DNA from 4 places in the Streptomyces sp. 63XJN7_1_ISO-PGPR-S23-121 genome. Region 1 is predicted to be linked to each of the others. Evidence: riboswitches for the same ligand, from Rfam matches in the RefSeq annotation. Region 1 holds a riboswitch; each other region holds the start of a gene.
What was found. A riboswitch is a leader RNA that binds a small molecule or an ion and turns the genes downstream of it on or off. The one in region 1 is predicted to bind cyclic di-AMP.
Positions count from the first base shown of each region.

Region 2: another riboswitch for cyclic di-AMP. It lies ahead of AC0VYN_RS12640 (M23 family metallopeptidase); the one in region 1 lies ahead of AC0VYN_RS08495 (M23 family metallopeptidase).
Region 3: another riboswitch for cyclic di-AMP. It lies ahead of AC0VYN_RS02735 (transglycosylase SLT domain-containing protein); the one in region 1 lies ahead of AC0VYN_RS08495 (M23 family metallopeptidase).
Region 4: another riboswitch for cyclic di-AMP. It lies ahead of AC0VYN_RS31995 (transglycosylase family protein); the one in region 1 lies ahead of AC0VYN_RS08495 (M23 family metallopeptidase).

Region 1 is NZ_CM149653.1:1,855,298-1,860,621, reverse strand. Features, by position in the region: gene AC0VYN_RS08500 (GntR family transcriptional regulator) at 59-751, opposite strand; gene AC0VYN_RS08495 (M23 family metallopeptidase) at 977-1,741, opposite strand; cyclic di-AMP (ydaO/yuaA leader) riboswitch at 1,754-1,917, opposite strand; gene AC0VYN_RS08490 (M16 family metallopeptidase) at 2,109-3,497, opposite strand; gene AC0VYN_RS08485 (M16 family metallopeptidase) at 3,494-4,882, opposite strand; gene AC0VYN_RS08480 (DNA gyrase/topoisomerase IV subunit A) at 5,178-5,324, shown strand, end outside.
Region 2 is NZ_CM149653.1:2,914,031-2,919,354, forward strand. Features, by position in the region: gene AC0VYN_RS12620 (aspartate aminotransferase family protein) at 1-70, shown strand, start outside; gene AC0VYN_RS12625 (helix-turn-helix domain-containing protein) at 148-792, shown strand; gene AC0VYN_RS12630 (DUF6126 family protein) at 789-908, shown strand; gene AC0VYN_RS12635 (tyrosine-protein phosphatase) at 933-1,730, opposite strand; cyclic di-AMP (ydaO/yuaA leader) riboswitch at 2,170-2,326, shown strand; gene AC0VYN_RS12640 (M23 family metallopeptidase) at 2,331-3,266, shown strand; gene AC0VYN_RS12645 (SGNH/GDSL hydrolase family protein) at 3,481-4,266, shown strand; gene AC0VYN_RS12650 (TetR/AcrR family transcriptional regulator) at 4,391-5,011, opposite strand; gene AC0VYN_RS12655 (carboxymuconolactone decarboxylase family protein) at 5,072-5,324, opposite strand, start outside.
Region 3 is NZ_CM149653.1:572,282-577,605, forward strand. Features, by position in the region: gene AC0VYN_RS02720 (glycosyltransferase family 2 protein) at 1-658, opposite strand, end outside; gene AC0VYN_RS02725 (GNAT family N-acetyltransferase) at 690-1,775, opposite strand; gene AC0VYN_RS02730 (HAD family hydrolase) at 1,989-2,798, shown strand; gene AC0VYN_RS02735 (transglycosylase SLT domain-containing protein) at 2,856-3,350, opposite strand; cyclic di-AMP (ydaO/yuaA leader) riboswitch at 3,354-3,519, opposite strand; gene AC0VYN_RS02740 (polyprenyl synthetase family protein) at 4,263-5,273, shown strand.
Region 4 is NZ_CM149653.1:7,165,387-7,170,710, reverse strand. Features, by position in the region: gene AC0VYN_RS32010 (nucleoside triphosphate pyrophosphohydrolase) at 1-904, shown strand, start outside; gene AC0VYN_RS32005 (cytochrome P450 family protein) at 901-2,208, shown strand; gene AC0VYN_RS32000 (transglycosylase family protein) at 2,352-3,407, shown strand; cyclic di-AMP (ydaO/yuaA leader) riboswitch at 3,585-3,751, shown strand; gene AC0VYN_RS31995 (transglycosylase family protein) at 3,755-4,474, shown strand; gene eno (phosphopyruvate hydratase) at 4,751-5,324, shown strand, end outside.

The sequences.
Region 1 (5,324 bases):
TTCCGGACAGCACGAATAAGCCCCGTGAATTACCCCGCTTTTGTATACGGCACCCGTGTCAATGCCGGAGCACCGGCGTATTTACGGGACGTTGCGCATTTCTCACGCCGTCGGGGCGGTCGCCGGACGTGAAGCGCAACCGGTGCGCCGCCGCCGACCGCTCGGCGTGCAGCGCCATGAGCGCTCGCGCCCGGTCGCCGTCGCCCCGTGCCACCGCGTCGACGACCGCGCCGCGCTCCGCCCACTGCTCCGCCGCGCCGGGCACCGTGTCCACGAGGTACATCCAGTCGATCTTGCGGCGCAGCTGGATCAGCATCGCCGTGAGGGAAGGACTGCCGGCGGCCTGTGCGAGGGTCTCGTGGAACCAGCCGCCCAGCGCGCGCAGGTCCTCGCCGTGGCCCTGCCTGGAGCGTTCCTGACCCAGCCTGACCAGGCCGCGCAGCACCTTGAGATGGGCCTCGGTGCGGCGCCGGGCCGCGCGGGAGGCACCGAGGGGCTCCAGGAGCGTGCGGGTCTCGAGCAGGTCGGCGGCCTCCTGTTCGGTGGGTTCGGCGACGCACGCGCCCGCGTGCCGCCGGGTCACCACGAAGCCCTCGGCCTCCAGGGTGCGCAGCGCCTCGCGGACCGGGACGCGGGAGACGCCGTAGCGGCGCGCGAGCAGTTCCTCGGTGAGCCGGCTGCCGCGCCCGTGGACGCCGGCGACGATGTCGTCCCGGATCGCCGTGCACACCGAGTGCGCCGGAATGCGCATGTCCGACCTCCGCCCTGATCCCCGTGAAACGTCGACAATGGACGCGTGTTCCGTGACTCTAGGCCAATGAACCGCACTTTCGGAGGGGCCGAGGGAATTCAGGGATATTTTTTGAACTTTCCCGGGCCGGAAACGAATCCGGCAGGGTGGTGCGGGCCCGCACGGAAATACAGCAGGGCCCCGGCTCGGGGAGCCGGGGCCCTGCGCGTGCCGTACCGTCCGTCGTCAGACGTTCACGCCGTGGGAACGGAGATAGGCGACGGGGTCCATGTCCGAGCCGTACTCCGGGCTCGTGCGGGCCTCGAAGTGCAGGTGCGGGCCGGTGACGTTGCCGGTGGCACCGGAGAGACCGATCTGCTGGCCGGCGCCGACCGACTGGCCGACCGAGACGCCGATGGACGACAGGTGGCCGTACTGGGTGTACGTGCCGTCGTGCATCCTGATCACGACCTGGTTGCCGTAGGCGCCGCCCCAGCCGGCCTCGACGACGGTGCCGACGCCGACCGCGTGCACCGAGGCGCCGGTCGAGGCGTGGAAGTCGATGCCGGTGTGGCTGCCGGAGGACCACAGGGAGCTGCCGGCCTGGTAGGCCGTGGACACGTAGGAGCCGGCGATCGGCGCCACGAAGGTGTTGAGGCGCTCGCGCTCCGCCTCGCGCGCGGCACGCTCCTTGGCCTCGCGCGCCTCCTCGGCGGCCTCGGCGGCCCGCTCGCGCGCGGCCTCCATGGCCGCCTCGCGGGCGGCGGCGTCCAGGGCGGCCTGCTTCTGCGCGGTGGCCTGGGCGTCGATCTCGTGGGCGATGGAGTCGCCGATGGTGACGACCGGGGTGAGTCCGCTCTGCTCGACCTCGGGCTCGGCGGCGAGGGCCGGGGCCGCGAGGGTGCCGACGACGCCGGTGGTGGCGAGGGCCGCGACGCCCGCCGCGCGGGCGGTGGTGCGGTGCATGCGGCTGGGACGGCGGTGCTTCCCGGTGGCGCGCGTGAACGCCATGTAGAGGCTGGTCCTTTCCTTCCCTCTCGCCTACCGGGTTAGCTGACGGGTTCGGAGCAGGAAGGTCTCCTACGGACCCCCTCGCCGGAGCGCGGGCGTCCGATTCACCCCAGGGACTGCGATGGGTCCCCGGCTCCCCTGGCTCGCGCCGTACGGGGACTCGGCGATGACTGTCCGGTGCCGCGGGTGCGGCGCACTGCCTGACGAACAGCCCGGACGACGCTAGACGCGGCTGTCTTCAATTCTCAAACGCAACACGGTTTTTGTAGCGCACGCCACAGGGCAGACGGGCAGCCTCTCCCCCAATTCGGACATCGGACGGCCCTGGTGACATTCGGGTCACCAGGGCCGTCGCGCACCCGTGCCGCTACTCGGCGGCCACGACGGTGACTTCACCGATGCCGAGGGCCTCGACGGGCTCCCTGATCCGCGCCGCGTCGCCGACGAGGACCGTCACCAGACGGTCCACCGGGAAGGCGTTGACGACCGCAGCGGTGGCCTCCACGGTGCCAGTGGCGGCCAGTTGGCGGTACAGCGTGGCCTGATAGTCGTCGGGCAGGTGCTGCTCGACCTGGTCGGCCAGCGTGCTCGCGACGGCGGCCGCCGTCTCGTACTTCAGCGGCGCCACGCCCACCAGGTTCTGCACGGCGACGTCGCGCTCGGCGTCGGTGAGTCCGCCCTCGGCGAGCGTGCGCAGCACCGTCCACAGGTCCTGGAGCGCCGGACCCGTGTTGGGCGTGTCGACGGAGCCGCTGATGGCGAGCATCGCGGCGCCCGTGCCGTCGGGGGCGGACCGCAGGACCTGCCCGAACGCCCGCACGCCGTAGGTGTAGCCCTTCTCCTCGCGCAGGACGCGGTCCAGGCGTGAGGTGAGGGTGCCGCCGAGGCAGTACGTGCCGAGTACCTGGGCGGGCCACACGCGGTCGTGCCGGTCGGCTCCGGTGCGGCCGATCAGCAGTTGCGTCTGCACGGCGCCGGGGCGGTCCACGATGACGACCCGTCCGGTGTCGTCGGCGGTCACCGGCGGCACCGGGCGCGGCTCGGCGGCGGAGCCGGTCCATGCGCCGAGGGTGTCGCCGAGCAGCTCGTCGAGGTCGATGCCGGTGAGGTCGCCGACGATGACCGCGGTGGCGGTGGCGGGGCGGACGTGCTTCTCGTAGAAGGCGCGGACGGCCGCCGCGTCGATGTCCGCGACCGTCTCCTCGCTGCCCTGGCGCGGGCGCGACATGCGCGAGTCCGCCGGGAACAGCTCCTTGGAGAGCTCCTTGGCGGCGCGGCGGGAGGGGTTGGCCAGCTCGTGCGGGATCTCGTCGAGCCGGTTGCGCACCAGCCGCTCGACCTCGCTGTCGGCGAACGCGGGCGCCCTGAGGGCGTCGGCGACCAGACCGAGGGCCTTGGCGAGGCGCGAGGCGGGCACCTCCAGGCTCAGCCGGACACCGGGGTGGTCCGCGTGCGCGTCGAGGGTGGCGCCGCAGCGCTCGAGCTCGGCGGCGAACTCCTCGGCGGAGTGCTTGTCGGTGCCCTCCGAGAACGCCCGCGCCATGATCGTGGCCACGCCGTCCAGGCCGGCGGGCTCGGCGTCCAGGGGGGCGTCGAGCGACACCTCGACGGCGACGACCTGCTGGCCGGGACGGTGGCAGCGCAGCACGGTGAGGCCGTTGTCGAGGCTGCCGCGCTCGGGTGCCGGGAACGCCCACGGCTTGGGCTCGCCGGCCTGCGGCTGGGAGTGGAATTCCATCGTGGCGAGCTCGGTCACTTGGCCGCCTCCTCGTTCTCGTCGGTGGCGTCGGTCACGGTGACGGTGACGGTGGTCTCGTCGGCGTCGGTCTCGTCGGCGGGGGCGGTGGGCTCGTAGACGAGCACCGCGCGGTTGTCGGGGCGCAGACGGGCCTTCGCGACCTCCTGGACCTCCTCGGCCGTCACCTCCAGCACCCGCCCCACGGCGGTGAGGGCGAGCTGCGGGTCGCCGAACAGGACGGCGTACCGGCACAGTTCGTCGGCGCGGCCGGCGACCGTGCCGAGCCGGTCCAGCCACTCGCGCTCCAACTGGGCCTGCGCGCGCTCCATCTCCTCGGCCGTGGGCCCCTCCTCGGCGAACCGGGCCAGCTCCTCGTCGATGGCGGCCTCGACGACGGGCACCTCGACGTCGCCGGAGGTCTTCACGTCGAGCCAGCCCAGAGAGGGCGCCCCGGCCAGGCGCAGCAGCCCGAAGCCCGCCCCGACGGCGGTGCGGTCGCGGCGCACCAGCCGGTTGTACAGGCGGGAGGACTCGCCGCCGCCCAGCACGGTCAGCGCCAGGTCGGCCGCGTCGCACGCGCGCGTGCCGTCCTCGGGCAGCCGGTAGGCGGCCATCAGGGCGCGCGCCGGCACCTCCTCCTCGACGACCTCCCGCAGCTCCTCGCCCATGACGTCCGGCAGCGAACCGTCCCGGGGGGCGGGCTTGCCGTCGTGGGAGGCGATGGAGCCGAAGTACTTCTCGATCCAGGCGAGCGTCCGCTCCGGGTCGATGTCGCCGACGACCGACAGCACCGCGTTGTTCGGCGCGTAGTAGGTGCGGAAGAACGCGCGCGCGTCCTCCAGCGTCGCCGCGTCCAGGTCCGCCATCGAGCCGATCGGCGTGTGGTGGTAGGGGTGGCCCTCCGGGTACGCGAGGGCGGTCAGCCTCTCGAACGCGGTGCCGTAGGGCACGTTGTCGTAGCGCTGGCGGCGCTCGTTCTTGACGACGTCCCGCTGGTTCTCCATGGACTCCTCGTCCAGGGCGGCGAGCAGGGAGCCCATGCGGTCCGCCTCCAGCCAGAGGGCGAGCTCCAGCTGGTGGGCGGGCATCGTCTCGAAGTAGTTGGTGCGCTCGAAGCTGGTGGTGCCGTTGAGCGAGCCCCCGGCTCCCTGCACCAGCTCGAAGTGCCCGTTGCCCTTGACCTGGCCGGAGCCCTGGAACATCAGGTGCTCGAAGAGGTGAGCCAGGCCGGTGCGCCCCTTGACTTCGTGTCGCGAGCCGACGTCGTACCAGAGGCACACCGCCGCGACCGGGGTCAGGTGGTCCTCGGAGAGCACCACGCGCAGGCCGTTGGCCAGGCGGTGCTCGGTCGCTGTCAGGCCGCCGGAGCCTGCCTGGGCTGTGGCCGTGTGACCCATGGGCATGTACGTCCCTTCGATCGCGGAAATCTCGGTGGCATCATCGGGCGGAACCGCGGAGTTTCCGCCGGTCCTGCCACTGTATGCAAGCGTGCGGGCCGCCGGTGGAGTTCCCGGTCCCCGTACGCCGAGAGCGAGCACGCGACCGGCGGGCCGCCGGGGACGGGACGACGGGGCGAGGGCGTACCCTGCGGGCAGCGCCGGGCCGGGCGTGACGGGCCTGGTCGGCCGCTGTCAGTGCCGCGGTCCACAATGGACCGCGTCAGATCACCGTTCACGCTTCAGCAAGGAGCCGGCAGCGATGGCCCGCCGTAGTACGAAGACCCCGCCGCCCGACGACTCGTACGAGGAGAAGATCCTCGACATCGACGTCGTCGACGAGATGCAGGGCTCCTTCCTCGAGTACGCGTACTCGGTCATCTACTCCCGTGCGCTCCCGGACGCCCGC
Region 2 (5,324 bases), 1.1 Mb from region 1:
CGCCCACCACGGCGGGCTGATGTGGGACTTCGGGAAGACTCTGGTCAGGCAGGCGGTGGCGAACCGCTAGCCGGCGGAGGCCGGCCGTCCCTTTGCCTGTGAGGCAATAAAATTGCCTTGCAGGCAAAATCGGGGCTGAATGGAGACATGACCTCCTCGAACGACCCGTCGGGGGAGCCGGCGGACGCCGTGTCCTCCGTGGTCGCCCCGCAGCTGCGCGCCCTGCGGCACCGTGCTGCTCTCACCCTGGAGGCGGCGGCCCGCGCCGCGGGGCTGTCGCCCGCGCACCTCTCCCGGCTGGAGACCGGGCAGCGTCAGCCCTCGCTGCCGATGCTGCTCTCGCTCGCCCGTATTTATGGTACGACCGTCTCGGAGCTGCTCGGCGAGACGGCCGCGGACCGGGACGCCGTCGTGCGGGCCGGGGACATGGAGCCGACCGCCGCGGGCGGCTGGACGTACTGGCAGGCCGGCGGTTCCGGCCGCGGGATGCAGGCCCTGCGCGTCCGTGTGCCGCACGGCTCCCAGGGCGACATCGTGCGCGTGCACCCCGGCGAGGAGTGGCTCCACGTCCTGCGGGGCCGGCTGCGGCTGCGCCTCGGGGACGCCGTTCACCTGCTCGGCCCGGGCGACAGCGCCCACTTCGACTCCCTGACCCCGCACCGGATCGCCGCCCAGGACGCCGACGGGCTCGAACTCCTCTTCGTCCACACCCTGCTGCAGAGCCCCACGGCGGCGCTGTGCCTGGGGCCCGTCACCACACCGACCCGTCACACCGCAGGAGAGATGCCATGAGCACGATCCAGGACAAGCTCCCGCGCGCCCTGTGGGTGCGACTCCTCATCTACATCGCCCTCGGGCACGTCGTCGCGGGCTTCCTCTTCCTGCTCTTCGAGGTCGGCGCCAAGTAGCCGGCCGGACCGTGAGCGGGCGGCTCAGTCCACCATCCGCTCGCGCAGCCGCTCCCGGATCTCCGGGGTGACGCGCAGCCCCTTCTCCAGGTAGGCGTCGACCCCGCCCCAGGTCGCCTCGACGGTCTCGAAGGCCGCGGAGAGGTATTCGGCGCGCGCGTCGAACAGAGGGCTGAGCAACTCCATGACCTCGGGGGAGTAGGCCGAGGCGGCGGATCCGCTGCGGCGCACCTTGTAGCGGCGGTGCGTCGCGTTCGACTTCAGGTAGTCCTCCACGATGGCGTCGCGCCGCACGCCCAGGGCGAGCAGGGTGATCGCGATCGACAGGCCCGCGCGGTCCTTGCCGGCCGCGCAGTGCATCAGCGCGGGGACGCTGTCCTCCGCGAGCGCGTGCAGCACCCGGGAGTGCTCCGCGGTGCGCTCCTTGATGATCGTGCGGTAGGAGGCGATCATCCGGTTCACCGCCCGGCCGTCCGCCAGGATCTCGCGGAGCTGGTCGAGGTCGCCGTCGCGGACCATCCTCCAGAACTCGGCGCCGTCGGCCGGGTCGCTCAGCGGCAGGTTCACATTGCGCACGCCCGGCAGCTCGACGTCGGGTCCCTCGAGCTTGTGGTCGGCGGCGTTGCGGAAGTCGAAGATCGTGTGCAGCCCCAGTGAGGCGAGGAACGCGGCGTCCTCCCCGGTGGCGTGCGCGAGGTGGCCGCTGCGGAACAGCACGCCCTGACGCACGCGGCGCCCGTCCTCGGTCGGCAGTCCGCCCACGTCCCGGAAGTTGCGCACGCCGGCCAGCTCGGGTTCGGTCGACGGGACCTGCTGCGTCACGGGGGCTCCTCCCACTCCGCCCCGCCGGCACTGCTCGCCGACGGGCGCCCAGCCGACGATACGGCATCCCTTGCCTGCGGCAACGAGCCGTTCGCGGGGCAGCCGGCAGGTCCGACTAAGGGGCATCCGGGGCTTCTGCCCGAATCAGCCTTTTAATCCGAACTCGTAGGCAAGTAAGGGATGCTGGGACATCTCCCGTGAGCAGCGTCATAGCGGTGACCGTGCGTGGCTCGTCATGTCCACGTAATGTGCGTGCGTTTCAAGCCTCTTCGCGGAGAAGGGCGCTCGCGGAATCGACGGAGTGTGACCGCCCGTCCCCGCAAAGGATCAAGCGAAACACCCGTCCGCGGAATCACTCGCTTGTCCGTTCGCATCCCGGTCGCTTACGTTCACCACCGATCCGGACGGACGCCTAATCCTGCCGCCGACCGGAGCCCGCATCCATCCACCACCCGTACACGGCAGGAGCGGGGGACCCACAGGTACAACGCCTGTTCCGGTTCCCGGAACGGCTCGGGGTAAAGCCGCGTCACGACGCGGCCGGGCATCTCCAGCCCGCACCCGACAGCTCACCTCGCAGGCGCCGGAGAGGAATTCGCCATGCCCGCGAAGGGTAAGCACCGCCGTACCAAGGCCCAGCGCCTCACCCGCACCATCGCCGTCGCCGGAACCGGTGGCGCCGCGCTCGCGCTCCCGCTGATGGGTGCCGCCGCCGCCAACGCCGCTCCCGCGCACTCCGTCGCCGGACAGTCCGTCCAGTCCGTCGCGGCCGGTGCGCAGAAGTCGGCCGACAAGGGCTCGGCCTCGCACACCTACGTCGTCAAGAGCGGCGACTACCTGTCGAAGATCGCCAACGAGCAGCACGTCGACGGCGGCTGGAAGAAGCTGTACGCGGACAACCGCGAGGCCGTCGGCTCCGACCCGTCGCTCATCCACCCGGGTCTCAAGCTGTCGATCGGCCAGAAGGCCGCGGCCGGCTCCGCCAAGTCCTCCCCGGCTCCGGAGAAGGCCGCCGAGAAGCCGGCCAAGACCGAGAAGTCCGCCGCGCAGTCCGCCGAGAAGTCGGACACCGCGAAGACCTCCGCCTCGAAGTCCTCGGGCACGAGCACCCAGTCCGCCGGCACCACCAGCGGCTACACCGCCCCCGTGGCCGGCGCCGGCGTCGGCACCCCGTACCACCAGTCCGGCAGCATGTGGTCCAGCGGCTACCACACCGGCACCGACTTCGTCGTCCCGACCGGCACCTCCCTGAAGGCCGTCGGCGCGGGCACCGTCGTCTCCGCCGGCCCCGGCGGCGCGTACGGCAACCAGGTCGTCATCAAGCTCGCCGACGGCTACTACGCCCAGTACGCCCACCTGTCCTCGATCTCCGTCTCCGCCGGTCAGTCCGTGACCGTCGGCCAGCAGATCGGTCTCTCCGGTGCCACCGGCAACGTGACCGGACCGCACCTGCACTTCGAGATCCGCACCACGCCGGACTACGGTTCCGACGTGGACCCGGTCGCCTACCTGCGTTCGCACGGCGTCTCCCTCTGACGACGTCTCCCGCGCCACCGAAGGCCGGACCCCGATCCCCGGGTCCGGCCTTCGGTGCGTCCGCCACCGGGCCCCGCTTATTCCTGAGTTGGCGAACACTTTAGGAGTGGCCTTTCTCACCGCCCGTCAACCCCTGCCTACGGTCGCGTAGGTCACACTCCACGGTGAATCATGGACCGACGTGGCAGACGATTCGAAGAGTGACAGCAGAGCAGTGATCGGGTCGTACGTGGCGGTGGGGGACAGCTTCACCGAGGGCGTCGGCGACCCCGGCCCCGACGGGTCGTTCGTCGGCTGGGCCGACCGGTTCGCCGTACTGCTCGCCGACCGGCGCCCCGAGGGCGACTTCACGTACACGAACCTGGCCGTACGCGGCAGGCTGCTCGACCAGATCGTGGCGGAGCAGGTACCCCGGGCCGTCGAACTCGCGCCGGACCTGGTCTCGTTCTGTGCCGGCGGCAACGACATCATCCGGCCCGGCACCGACCCGGACGAGGTGGCCGAACGGTTCGAGCGGGCCGTGGCCGCGCTGGCCGCCACGGCCGGCACGGTGCTGGTGACCACCGGCTTCGACACCCGGGGGATACCCGTCCTCAAGCACCTGCGCGGCAAGATCGCCACCTACAACGGGCATGTGCGGGCGATCGCCGACCGCTACGGCTGCCCGGTGCTCGACCTGTGGTCGCTGCGGAGCGTCCAGGACCGCAGGGCCTGGGACAGCGACCGGCTGCACCTGTCGGCCGAGGGGCACACCCGCGTGGCGCTGCGCGCCGGCCAGGTCCTCGGCCTGGCCGTCCCGGCCGACCCGGACCAGCCCTGGCCGCCCCTGCCGCCGCGCGGCACCCTCCACATCCGGCGGGACGACGTGCACTGGGCGCGGGAGTACCTGGTGCCGTGGATCGGGCGCCGGCTGCGCGGCCGGTCCTCGGGGGACCACGTGATCGCCAAGGGGACGCTGACGGCGGACGACATCAGGCTGCGGATCGCCTCGGTGGCGTGAGGGCGGCCCCGGCGGCGCCGGCGGGAGGCCCTGCCGCCCAGCGGAAGTCGCCCGGCGGCTCCGGCGGGGCCCTTCGCCCCGCGGGAGGGGCCGGGCGGCCAAGCCGACCCACCGGGGCACGCGCTCAGCGCCGGGGCGTGGTCAACGCTCCCCGTTCGAGGCCGAGTTCCCGGGCGAGTGCCCCGTCCACCCACTCCAGCGCACGGGCCCGGGACACCGCGCCCGTGTACGACGTCAGCTGCACGGCCAGCCCGTCCAGCAGCGCCGTCAGCCGCAGGGCGGCGCCGTCGGGGTCCGGGCAGGGGAACTCCCCGGCGGCCACACCCTCCGCGATGACCTCGGCGATGGCCGCCTTCCACTGCCGGTCCAGCTCCCGCGCCACCTCCCGCAGCGCAGGCTCGCGCAGCGAGACCGCCCAGCCCTCGATCCACAGTCGCCAGCCCTTGGCCTGGCCGGTCGGGGCGTACCACCGCACGGCCGCGCGCAGCCGGCGCAGCGCCGACGTGCGGCGGCCGAGCAGCTTGCGCAGGCGGGCCAGGTCCTCCTCGGCGGCGCGGGCGAACGCGGCGGCTACCAGCTTCTCCTTCGTCGAGAAGTGATACAGCACCAGCGCGCTGCTCACCCCGAGCGCCGCGGCCACGTCGGCGATCCGCAACGCCGCCACGCCCCGCGCCGATATCTGCTCGATGGCCGCGCGCAGCAGCTCCTCGCGCCGCTCCGCCACACTCAACCGGACTCTCGCCACGCCCGTCACCCTATACAGGCGCCCGCACGTGCCACGACGGCCACCTGCGGCCCCGCCGGCTCAGTCCGCCGTGGCGGTGGCCGCGCCCGTGCGCCCCGTGCCGGGCAGGTCGCAGGAGTCCTTGAAGCCCTGGCTGGTGAGGCCGAGAGCGGCGTTGATGCGGGACCGCAGGTTCTCGACGGCGACCATGGCCGTCAGCTCCACGAACGCCGGCTCGCCCAGCCGGGTCCGCAGCCGCTCGGCGAGACCGTCGTCGACGGCGGGCGGCGTCGCCGTCACCGCCTCGGCGTACTCCATGACGTCGCGCTCCAGC
Region 3 (5,324 bases), 1.3 Mb from region 1:
AGCCCAGGCGCGGGTCGGCGGCGAAGGGGGTGGTCAGTTCGGTGAGCCAGCGCGGGTCGGCGACCACGTCGTCGTCGGTGAAGGCGACCACCTCGCCCCGTACGGCGGCCAGCCCTCGGTTGTGGGCGACGGCGAGTCCGGGCACCGGCTCGCACACGTACCGCACCCGCTCGGCGTACTTGCGCTCGACCAGCTCCCGCGTCTCGTGGGTCACCGGGGCGTTGTCGACGACGACGATCTCGGCGTCCGGGTGGTCCTGCGCGAGCAGGGAGTCGAGCGCGCGGGCGAGCCGGCCGGCGCGCTCCCGGGTGGCGACGACGACACTGGCGGACGGCGGGGTGGGCGGTGGGGTGGGCGCGGGCCCGGGATGCGGTCCGGGTGGCGGGGCGGGGTGCAGGCGCCGGGCGAGCGCCGCCAGCGTCCGCGTCGGGTCCGCCCCCTCCGGCACCCGCCCGAGCAGGGTGCCCACGGGCCGGCCCCCGCGGCGGACCAGGACGAACACCGCGCCGGCCGTCACCGGCGGACCGCCCGGCCCCGCTCCGAGGCCGGCCTCCCCCTCGTCCCCGAGGTCCAGCTCGGCGACCTGCGCCGGCTCGGTGCCGAGGAACCTCTCGATCTCCTGCCGTGTCTCCTGCCGCGCACGCCGTGCTCCGGCCATGCGCCCCACCCCCCTCGTGGTTGCCCCTCGGTCACGGCCGGCGCAGCCGGGCCGCCCCCCTCAGCGTGCGTGCCGCCAGTGACGCCAGCCGCGGCCGGTCGCGCACGAAGCCGTGCGCGCGCCGGGCGGGTTCGCGGCCGAGCCACTGCAGCGCGGCGCCCGCCCCCGGGCGCGTGGCCGTCCCCTCGTACACGGGCAGTTCGCCGGTCCGCAGCGAGTCCTTGTACTCCGCCGCGCCCCGCCCCATGTCGAGCAGGCCGATGCCCTCGGCGGCGGCGGCCTCGGCCATCCGCAGATGCAGTACCAGCCCCGGCGAGTACTTCGCGGCCTCCGGGTCGTACGCCGGGAACCAGCAGGCCAGGACCGAGGCCGAGCGCAGCCCGAAGTGGGCGGCGACGGGCCGGCCGCCGGCGTAGAGGACGGACAGCGTGCCCGTGCACTGGGGCGCCCGGGTCCCGGCGAGCCGCCCGACGAGCCGGGTGATCCACTCCTGCGCGAACCGGTCCCGCCGCCCGGTCCTGCGGTACTGCGCCGACTTCCATTCCATGAGCGTGCGCAGCGCGGCCGGTTCGCGCTCGTCGAAGACGAACCGCACGTCGCCGACCTGCCGGCCCAGCCTGCGCTCCTTGGCGAGGGTGGTCTTCAGGAACTTCGGCGACTGGGCGCGCAGCACGTTCTCGTACGCCTCGTAGCCCTTCTCCACGTCGATGACGTAGGTGGTGTGCTCCTCGGCGGCGTACGGCACGAACAGGCCCTGCTCGGCCTCCAGGTTGTCGAAGGCGAGGCTCGACAGGGAGCAGGCCCGCAGCAGTCGGCGGGTGTCCGGGACGAGACCGGGCCGCAGCACCGCGCCCTGGCAGTCCGAGACCCCGAGTCCGATCGCCCGGCCCTGACCCAGCGGCCCGCGCTCGTGCGGCAGGAAACCGGCGGCCTCACCGCCGTCGTACAGCACCGCGACCCGCGCCCCGGGCCGGACCCGGCCCACGGCGTCGGTGAACTCCGGCTCCATGAACGGATTGCGCGGCGCCCTCGAGGCAGCGCGCAGCGCGCGCCAGCGCTCCCGTTCCCCCTCGCCCAGCTCCTCCGGCCTCAGTACACGTACACGTCCGCCGTTCAACCCGACCCCCCGATCAAGTCCCCCCTGGACAGAAGGAAGGTACCCCCGGGGCCGCCGGGAGGGTAGAAGGCGGAGCATGTTGTTGCCAACTGGTGCACAGGCCTTTAACCGCCTTTAGACGGTGTTGCGTCAGGTTTCGGACACCTGCGAACGTCCTCGTGCGCAACCGGTCGTGGGTGAGTCGGGCAGGTTCGGTGTCCGTATTCTCTGATCATGGACCGCACCGCATATGCCCTCGTCGCCACCGACCTCGACGGAACGCTGCTGCGCGGCGACGACACCGTCTCCGACCGGTCGCTGGCCGCGCTGGAGCGGGTGGCCCGGGCCGGCGCGCGGCACCTGGTGGTCACGGGGCGCCCGGCACCGAGGGTGCGCCCGCTGCTCGACGGCCTGGGCTGCACGGGGCTCGCGGTGTGCGGACAGGGCGCGCAGGTGTACGACTCCGGCGCGCACCGGATGCTTTGGTCGGTCACCCTGGACCGGGAACTGGCGGAGACCGCGCTCGGCAAGATCGAGGCGGAGGTGGGTGAGGTCTACGCCGCGGTCGACCAGGACGGGGTCGACGGACTGACGCTGATCGAGCCGGGCTACCTGATGCCCCACCCGACCCTGCCCGCGGTGCGGGTGGAGCGGCGCGACGAGCTGTGGAGCGCGCCGATCAGCAAGGTGCTGCTGCGCCACCCCGACCTGTCCGACGACGAGCTGGCGGCGACGGCGCGCGCGGTGGTCGGTTCCCTCGCGACGGTCACGATGTCGGGGCCGGGGACGGTGGAGCTCCAGCCGTGCGGTGTCACCAAGGCGACCGGCCTGGCGCTCGCCGCCGAGCACCTGGGCCTGAGCCGGCGCCGGACGATCGCCTTCGGGGACATGCCCAACGACATCCCCATGTTCCACTGGGCGGCCCGCGGGGTCGCCATGGCCGGCGCGCACCCCGAACTGAAGGCGGTCGCGGACGAGGTCACCACGACGAACGAGGACGACGGCGTGGCCGTCGTCCTCGAGCGGATCTTCGGAGCCGGCTAGGTCCCGGTCCCGTCGGAGGCCGACGGGACCGGATCACGGCCGGGTGCGGGGTACGGCTCAGTACGCGCTGAAGACGTTGTCGATCGAGCCGTACCGGTCGGCCGCGTAGTTGCAGGCGGCGGTGATGTTGGCGACCGGGTCGTACGAGTCCCAGGAGGTGCCGGCGACGTGGTACGCCTGGAAGGTCGGGTCGATCACCTGGAGCAGGCCCTTGGACGGGGTGCCGTTGACGGCGTTGATGTCCCAGTTGTTGATGGCGAGCGGGTTGCCGGACGACTCCCGCATGATGTTGCGGTGGATGCCGTCGTACGTCCCGGGGATTCCGTGCCGGGCCATGATGTCCAGCGACTCGCGGATCCAGCCGTCGAGGTTGTCCGGGTAGGCCGTGGTCGCCGCGGTGGCGGCGGTGGTCGTGGTGGCCGGCGTGGCGGCGGACGCGGTGGCGGCCCCGACGAGCGGCATGGCGAAGACGGCGGCGCCGGCGCCGGCGAGGGCGAGCTTGCGGCCGAGGCGGGCGGTGCGGGCGTGACGGTTCTGACCGTTGGCAGGCATGTGTGTGTCCCTCTCCTACGCCTGCGAGGTGAGCTGTCGGGTTCGGGCGGGGAGGTGCCCGGCCGTGCCCTGACGGGTACGGCTTCACCCCGAGCCGCTCCGGTGGTGTCCGGCGCGACGACTTACCTGGGTCCCCCGCTCCTGCCTGCGAGTGTGTCGAGTGGATGACTGTGCGTCGGGGCGGTGGCAGGATTCGGCGTCCGCCCGACAGGCCGGGAACGTATGCGAGAGCACATGTCCGGAACAAGTGCAGGAATCACTCGACGCGCCTCTTGACCTTGATCAGGGCGTTTTGAGCTGCTTGATCCTTTGCGACTGCCAAGGGCCAACTCCCCTACGGGGCAAAGGGGTGGCGGGGTTCGCGGCGCGGGTGCGGGGGGTCGCCGGGGCGTGAGCCAACTCACGGGCCTCAACAAGATCGGCAAAACGGGCATTAGGGCCAACTAGTGGCCAACCGGCCGCCGATGGGGGTCGCTTCGCCGGCGGGCGCGGGACGGGCGGCCGGGCCGGGGCTCCGTACCCTCGATCGCGCCTCGCCGCCGGTGGTCCGTCCCGGTGTCCCCGCGCGCTGTGCGGGCATCCGTTCGGAGAGGGGAGGGGGGAGAGGAGGGCGGGAGGGTGCCGAATGGGTGACGTTCCCGGGGTGCGGCCCGTTGGGAGGAATGGTGGGATCTTCGGTGGCGGTTTCCGGCGTGCCGTGTCCCGGTTCGCGCCGTTCTGGTGGCATCGGGCGGTATCTGCTCATATCGCCCGATCAAAAACATATCGCGCATGATCCAATACCGACCGGCCTGTAACGGTGGGCGCTAGCGGTGATCGAAACGTGACCGGATACGCTGACTCGAGTGGTGGCAGCGACCTATCGACAAACCAGGTAATCGCCAGTAGACACCAGCAGACAGGAGACCCCTCGTGACCGTCGTCGGGCCGTTCGGGCTGAGCGTGCGGGACCAGGCTCTGGAAGCCGATGTCCAGACCGGATTGGCGGCCGTCGAGGAAGGGTTGCTTGAGGCAACCAAAAGTGAGGTGCCGTTCATCACGGAGGCCGCCCAGCACCTGGTGCGGGCCGGCGGCAAGCGGTTCCGGCCGCTGCTGGTGATGCTCGCCTCCCGGTTCGGCGACCCCTACGCGCCCGGCATCGTGCCCTCGGCCGTGGTCGTGGAGCTGACCCACCTCGCCACGCTGTACCACGACGACGTGATGGACGAGGCCGCCGTGCGCCGCGGCGTCCCCAGCGCGAACACCCGCTGGGACAACTCGGTGGCGGTCCTCACCGGCGACTTCCTGTTCGCCCGCGCCTCCCAGATCCTCGCCGACCTCGGGCCCGAGGCGGTCCGGGTGCAGGCCCTGGCCTTCGAGCGGCTCGTCACCGGCCAGATCCTGGAGACGGCCGGCCCGCAGGACGGACGGGACCCGGTCGACCACTACCTGGACGTGCTGGGCGGCAAGACGGGGTCGCTGGTGGCGGTCTCCTGCCGGTTCGGCGCGATGATGTCCGGCGCCGACGAGACGGTCGTCGACGTGCTGACCCAGTACGGCGAGCGGCTCGGCGTCGCCTTCCAGCTCGCGGACGACGTCCTGGACATCGCCTCCGACTCCCACGAGTCGGGCAAGACGCCCGGCACGGACCTGCGCGAGGGCATCCCGACCCTCCCGGTGCTGCGGCTGCGCGAGCGGGCGGCCCGGCTGGGGCTGGCCGAGGACGTCGCCCTGTGCGAGCTGCTCGACTCCGACCTGAGCGACGACGCACGGCACGCCGAGGCGCTGCGCCTGCTGCGCGCCCACCCCGCGCTCGAACAGGCGCGGCGGGACACCGTCCGGTACGCGAAGGACGCCCGGGCGGCGCTGGCCCCGCTGCGGGAGTGCGACGCGAAGGCCGCGCTGATCGAGCTGTGCGACGCGGTGGTGCACCGGGCCGGCTGACCCCGCCCGGCCGTTCCCCGCGCCCTCCCGGCGTGGCGCCCCTGCCCCCTA
Region 4 (5,324 bases), 5.3 Mb from region 1:
CGCCCCCGGCCTGCTGTCCTGGCCCGCCTGGCAGGCGCTGCGCACGGCCGACCGCGTGCTGTGCGCCGACGCCGCGCACCCGCAGCTGCCGTACCTGCGCGAGGCGGGCACCCGGGTCGAGGTGGCGTCCCCGGCGGCGGAGGAACTGGTCGGGGCCTGCGCGGGCGGCCGCACCGTGGTCGTGGTCGCGACCGGTGAGGGCGAGCCCGCCCTCACCGACGGCCTGGCCCGCCTGGCCGGCTCCGGCCGCGTCGCCATGCCCGAGCTGGAACTGCTCCCCGCCTCCTACGACCTGCCGGGCGCCCGCCTGCTGGACCTCGTCCAGGTCATGGACCGCATCCGCGTGGAATGCCCCTGGTCCTCGCAGCGGACCCACCAGGGCCTGGCCAAGTACGCCATCGAGGAGGCCTACGAACTCGTCGAGGCCATCGAGGACGGCGACCGCGGCGAACTGCGCGAGGAACTGGGCGACGTCCTCCTCCAGGTCGTCTTCCACGCCCGGATCGCCGAGGAGGACCCCGAGGCGCCGTTCTCCGTGGACGACGTCGCGGCCACCATCGTCGCCAAGCTCATCCACCGCCACCCGCACGTCTTCGGCGACGAGACGGCGACCACGCCGGAGGAGGTCCGGGAGCACTGGCTGCGCACCAAGGCGGTGGAGAAGCGGCGCACCTCGGTCACCGAGGGCGTCCCCCTCGGCCAGCCCGGCCTGGCCCTCGCCGCCAAGCTGGCCTCCCGGGTACGCACGGCGGGCCTCCGGGTGCCGCTCCCCACGGGCGAGGGCGTCGGCTACGACCTCCTGGCCCTGGCCGCCCGCGCCGAGTCCGAGGGCACGGACCCGGAGGCGGCCCTCAGGGCAGCGGCCCGGACGTACCGGGACGCCATCAGGGAGGTCGAGGGGTGACCGCCCGCACCGACCCCGGCGGTCCGGCTCCCGAGCTGTTCACCTGGGAGTTCGCCAGTAACCCCTACCCGGCGTACGCCTGGCTGCGCGAGCACGCTCCGGTGCACCGGACGACGCTGCCCAGCGGCGTGGAGGCGTGGCTGGTCACCCGGTACGCCGACGCTCGGCAGGCCCTCGCCGACCAGCGGCTGTCCAAGAACCCGGCGCACCACGACGAGCCCGCGCACGCAAAGGGGAAGACCGGCATCCCGGGCGAGCGCAAGGCCGAGCTGATGACGCATCTGCTCAACATCGACCCGCCGGACCACACCAGGCTGCGCCGACTGGTCAGCAAGGCGTTCACGCCCCGGCGCGTCGCCGAGTTCGCGCCGCGGGTGCAGGAGCTCGCCGACGGCCTGATCGACCGGTTCGCCGCCACCGGCTCCGCCGACCTCATCCACGAGTTCGCCTTCCCGCTGCCCATCTACGCCATCTGCGACCTGCTCGGCGTCCCCCGCGAGGACCAGGACGACTTCCGGGACTGGGCGGGCATGATGATCCGTCACGGCGGCGGTCCCCGGGGCGGTGTCGCCCGCTCGGTGAAGAAGATGCGGGGCTACCTGGCCGACCTCATCCACCGCAAGCGCGCCGCGCTGCCGGCCGAGCCGGGCCCCGGCGAGGACCTCATCTCCGGTCTCATCCGCTCCTCCGACCACGGAGAGCACCTCACCGAGAACGAGGCCGCGGCGATGGCCTTCATCCTTCTGTTCGCGGGCTTCGAAACCACGGTCAATCTGGTCGGCAACGGCACGTACGCCCTGCTCACCCACCCCGGTGAGCGGGCCCGGCTGCAGCACTCCCTCGCCGCCGGCGACCGCGGCCTGCTGGAGACCGGCGTCGAGGAGCTGCTCCGCTACGACGGCCCGGTGGAGCTGGCCACCTGGCGCTTCGCCACCCGGGCGCTCACCATCGGCGGGCAGGAGATCGCCGCCGGCGATCCCGTCCTCGTCGTCCTGGCCGCCGCCGACCGGGACCCGGAACGGTTCACAGACCCGGACACCCTCGACCTCTCCCGCAGGGACAGCCAGCACCTCGGGTACGGCCACGGCATCCACTACTGCCTCGGCGCCCCGCTCGCCCGGCTCGAGGGGCAGACCGCGCTCGCCACGCTCCTCACCCGCCTCCCGGACCTGGCCCTCGCCGCGGATCCGGCCGATCTGCGGTGGCGCGGCGGGCTCATCATGCGGGGGCTGCGTACCCTCCCGGTGTCGTTCACACCGGTCGCGCCGCGGCCCGGGAGCAATCCGTCGCCACCGCAAACATGACACGCGCTCAGCTCTGTGATCTTCACGTGATCTGCGCGGCATGAACTTGTGACAAGCGATCATCTGCCTATACCTTCACGGATCAGCGTGGCGCCGAGCCTCACTCGCCGCGCCGTCCCCGCTGTCTCGTGAAAGGTCGTCGCATGCTCTCCGGGAACGGTCGTCACCGTCGCCCCCGCCAGGCTCCCGCCCTGGTCGTCGCTGCAGGAGTGACCGGCTCCGCCATCGCGATCCCGCTGCTGGGGGCCACCGGCGCCCACGCGGCCGACGGAACGAACTGGGACCGGGTCGCCGAGTGCGAGACGGGCGGCGCCTGGAGCCAGAACGGCGGCAACGGGTACTACGGCGGCCTCCAGCTCTCCCAGGACGTCTGGGAGCGGTACGGCGGCCTGGGCTACGCGTCGAGCGCCGACCAGGCGAGCCGTTCGCAGCAGATCGCCGTCGCCGAGAAGGTGCTCGCGGACCAGGGCATCGCCGCCTGGCCGACCTGCGGCCTGCTCGCGGGGCTGGGCAACGACTCGGGCAGCGTGACCGACGGCACCCGGGCATCGGGTGACGGGGCGTCGACGCGCAAGGATGGAACGGACGGATCGGGCACGTCCGGCTCGTCCGGTCTGACCGATTCCACCAAGTCCGTCCCTGAATCGTCCGCTTCGGCGACTCCCTCTCCGTCCCGGTCCCAGTCTCAGTCCTCGTCGCCGTCCGCGTCGGCCACGCCTGACGCCGCGTCGAGCGCGGGGGGCGAAACGGCCAAGTCCGACACGTCCTCCGCGTCCGGCGCTCCGGCGGCCGGTGGCGCGCGGGGGTCCGGCGGGGCGGACGTCACCGCGCCGAGCGGTGACGAGTCAGACAAGTCGGGGCAGAGCGGCGCCGCTTCGGCGGGCACCGGCGCCGACGAGTTCTCGACCGGCCGGCATCGCGGCGGCAACGCCGAGGAGGGCGCGGCGGACGGCCGCACCGCGGAGTCGTCCGGGCGGCACGCCTCGCGCGGCGAGGACGCCGCCCGCGGCCTCACGGACGGTTCGTACACCGTCCGTTCCGGCGACAGCCTGTGGGGTATCGCCGACTCCCTTGACCTCACCGGCGGGTGGCGCTCCCTGTACGACGGCAACAAGGACGTCGTGGGTGCCGACCCGGACCACATCCTGCCCGGTCAGACGCTCACGGTCGTGGGCGAACCGGACGAAAACCAGCGGTAGTTCGCGTCACGGTTCGCGGCTGTATGTCCGTTTTGGATCACGTGAGATATAGGTCTCAGAAGCCGTGATCGTCTTTGAAAATCCGCGGAGCGCGTGTCTACGGTCGTGACCGCTCGCCATCGCGGGCCCCGGCCGTCGCAACGCCGAATCCTGCCAGCGGCGGTACGGGAACAGTCGTCGCGTCAAGCGCCGCAGGCAGGAGCGGGGGACCCAAGGTAAGCGCCGCACCGGGCAGTTCGGCCGGAGCGGCTAGGGGTGGAGCCGAGTCCCGTGAGGGACCCGGCCGGGCAACTCAACCGGCCCGAACCCGACAGCTCACCTCGCAGGCGTCGGTGAGGGGATCAACCATGCTGTTTTCCGGCAAGGGCAAGCACCGTCGTCCGTTCAAGGCCACCCGGGTCATCGCCGTCGCCGGTGTCACCGGTGCGGCCGTCGCCGCCCCGCTGATGGCGGCCGGCAACGCCTCCGCCGCCACCGCATCCGAGTGGGACACCGTCGCCCAGTGCGAGTCCGGCGGCAACTGGTCCATCAACACCGGCAACGGTTACTACGGCGGACTGCAGTTCTCGGCGTCCACCTGGGCCGCCTACGGCGGCACGCAGTACGCCTCGACCGCCGACCAGGCGAGCAAGGCGCAGCAGATAGCGGTCGCCGAGAAGGTGCTCGCGAGCCAGGGCAAGGGTGCCTGGCCGGTCTGCGGCACCGGCCTGTCGAGCGCCGCGTACGCCGGTGGCTCCGCCGAGAGCCAGGACAGCGGCTCCTCGCAGTCCTCCAGCGGCTCCACGGCCGAGCGCTCCACCGAGCAGAAGGCCTCCCGCTCGTCCGAGCGTCCGGCCGCCGAGAAGCAGGCCGAGCCGAAGGCCGAGAAGAAGACCGTCACCACCCCGACCGGCAAGAAGGTCGAGAAGGGTGACGGCGAGTACAAGGTCGTCAAGGGCGACACGCTCAGCTCGATCGCCGCGGAGCACCACGTCAAGGGCGGCTGGGCGAAGCTGTTCGACCTGAACGACGACATCGTCGACGAGGCCGACCTCATCTACCCGGGCCAGCAGCTGCACCTCAAGTAAGCGGCGGCCCGCCCCTGCTCCCGCCCCGGTGCGTGTTCCCCCGTACGCGCCGGGGCGGGTTTTTTCACGCCCGCGGAGCCGGGGGACGGGCCGGGCGGGCCCAGTTTCCGTGAACCGCCTTTGTTCCGTTCGGAAACAATTTACTCTCGGTTCTGTCCATCGGGTGGGCGACCGGCTGGCCGATCGCCCGGAGCCGGTTAGGCTCGTCCCGCAGAGCCGCTGCGGTCCTGCGGACCCGCGTCACACCGAAGCGTCACATTGAAGAAGGAGATGCTCGTGCCGTCCATCGACGTCGTCGTAGCCCGGGAAATCCTGGACTCCCGAGGCAACCCCACGGTCGAGGTCGAGGTCGGCCTCGACGACGGCAGCACGGGGCGTGCCGCCGTTCCGTCCGGCGCCTCCACCGGTGCCTTCGAGGCCATCGAGCTCCGTGACGGCGACCCCAACCGCTACCAGGGCAAGGGTGTCGAGAAGGCCGTCCTCGCCGTCATCGAGCAGATCGGCCCGGAGCTGGTCGGCTACGACGCCACCGAGCAGCGCCTGATCGACCAGGCCATGTTCGACCTGGACGCCACCGACAACAAGGGCTCGCTGGGCGCCAACGCCATCCTCGGCGTCTCCCTCGCCGTCGCGCACGCCGCCTCCGAGGCCAGCGACCTGCCGCTGTTCCGCTACCTGGGCGGCCCGAACGCGCACCTGCTGCCGGTGCCGATGATGAACATCCTGAACGGCGGCTCGCACGCCGACTCCAACGTGGACATCCAGGAGTTCATGATCGCCCCGATCGGCGCGGAGTCCTTCTCCGAGGCGCTGCGCTGGGGCACCGAGGTCTACCACACCCTCAAGAAGG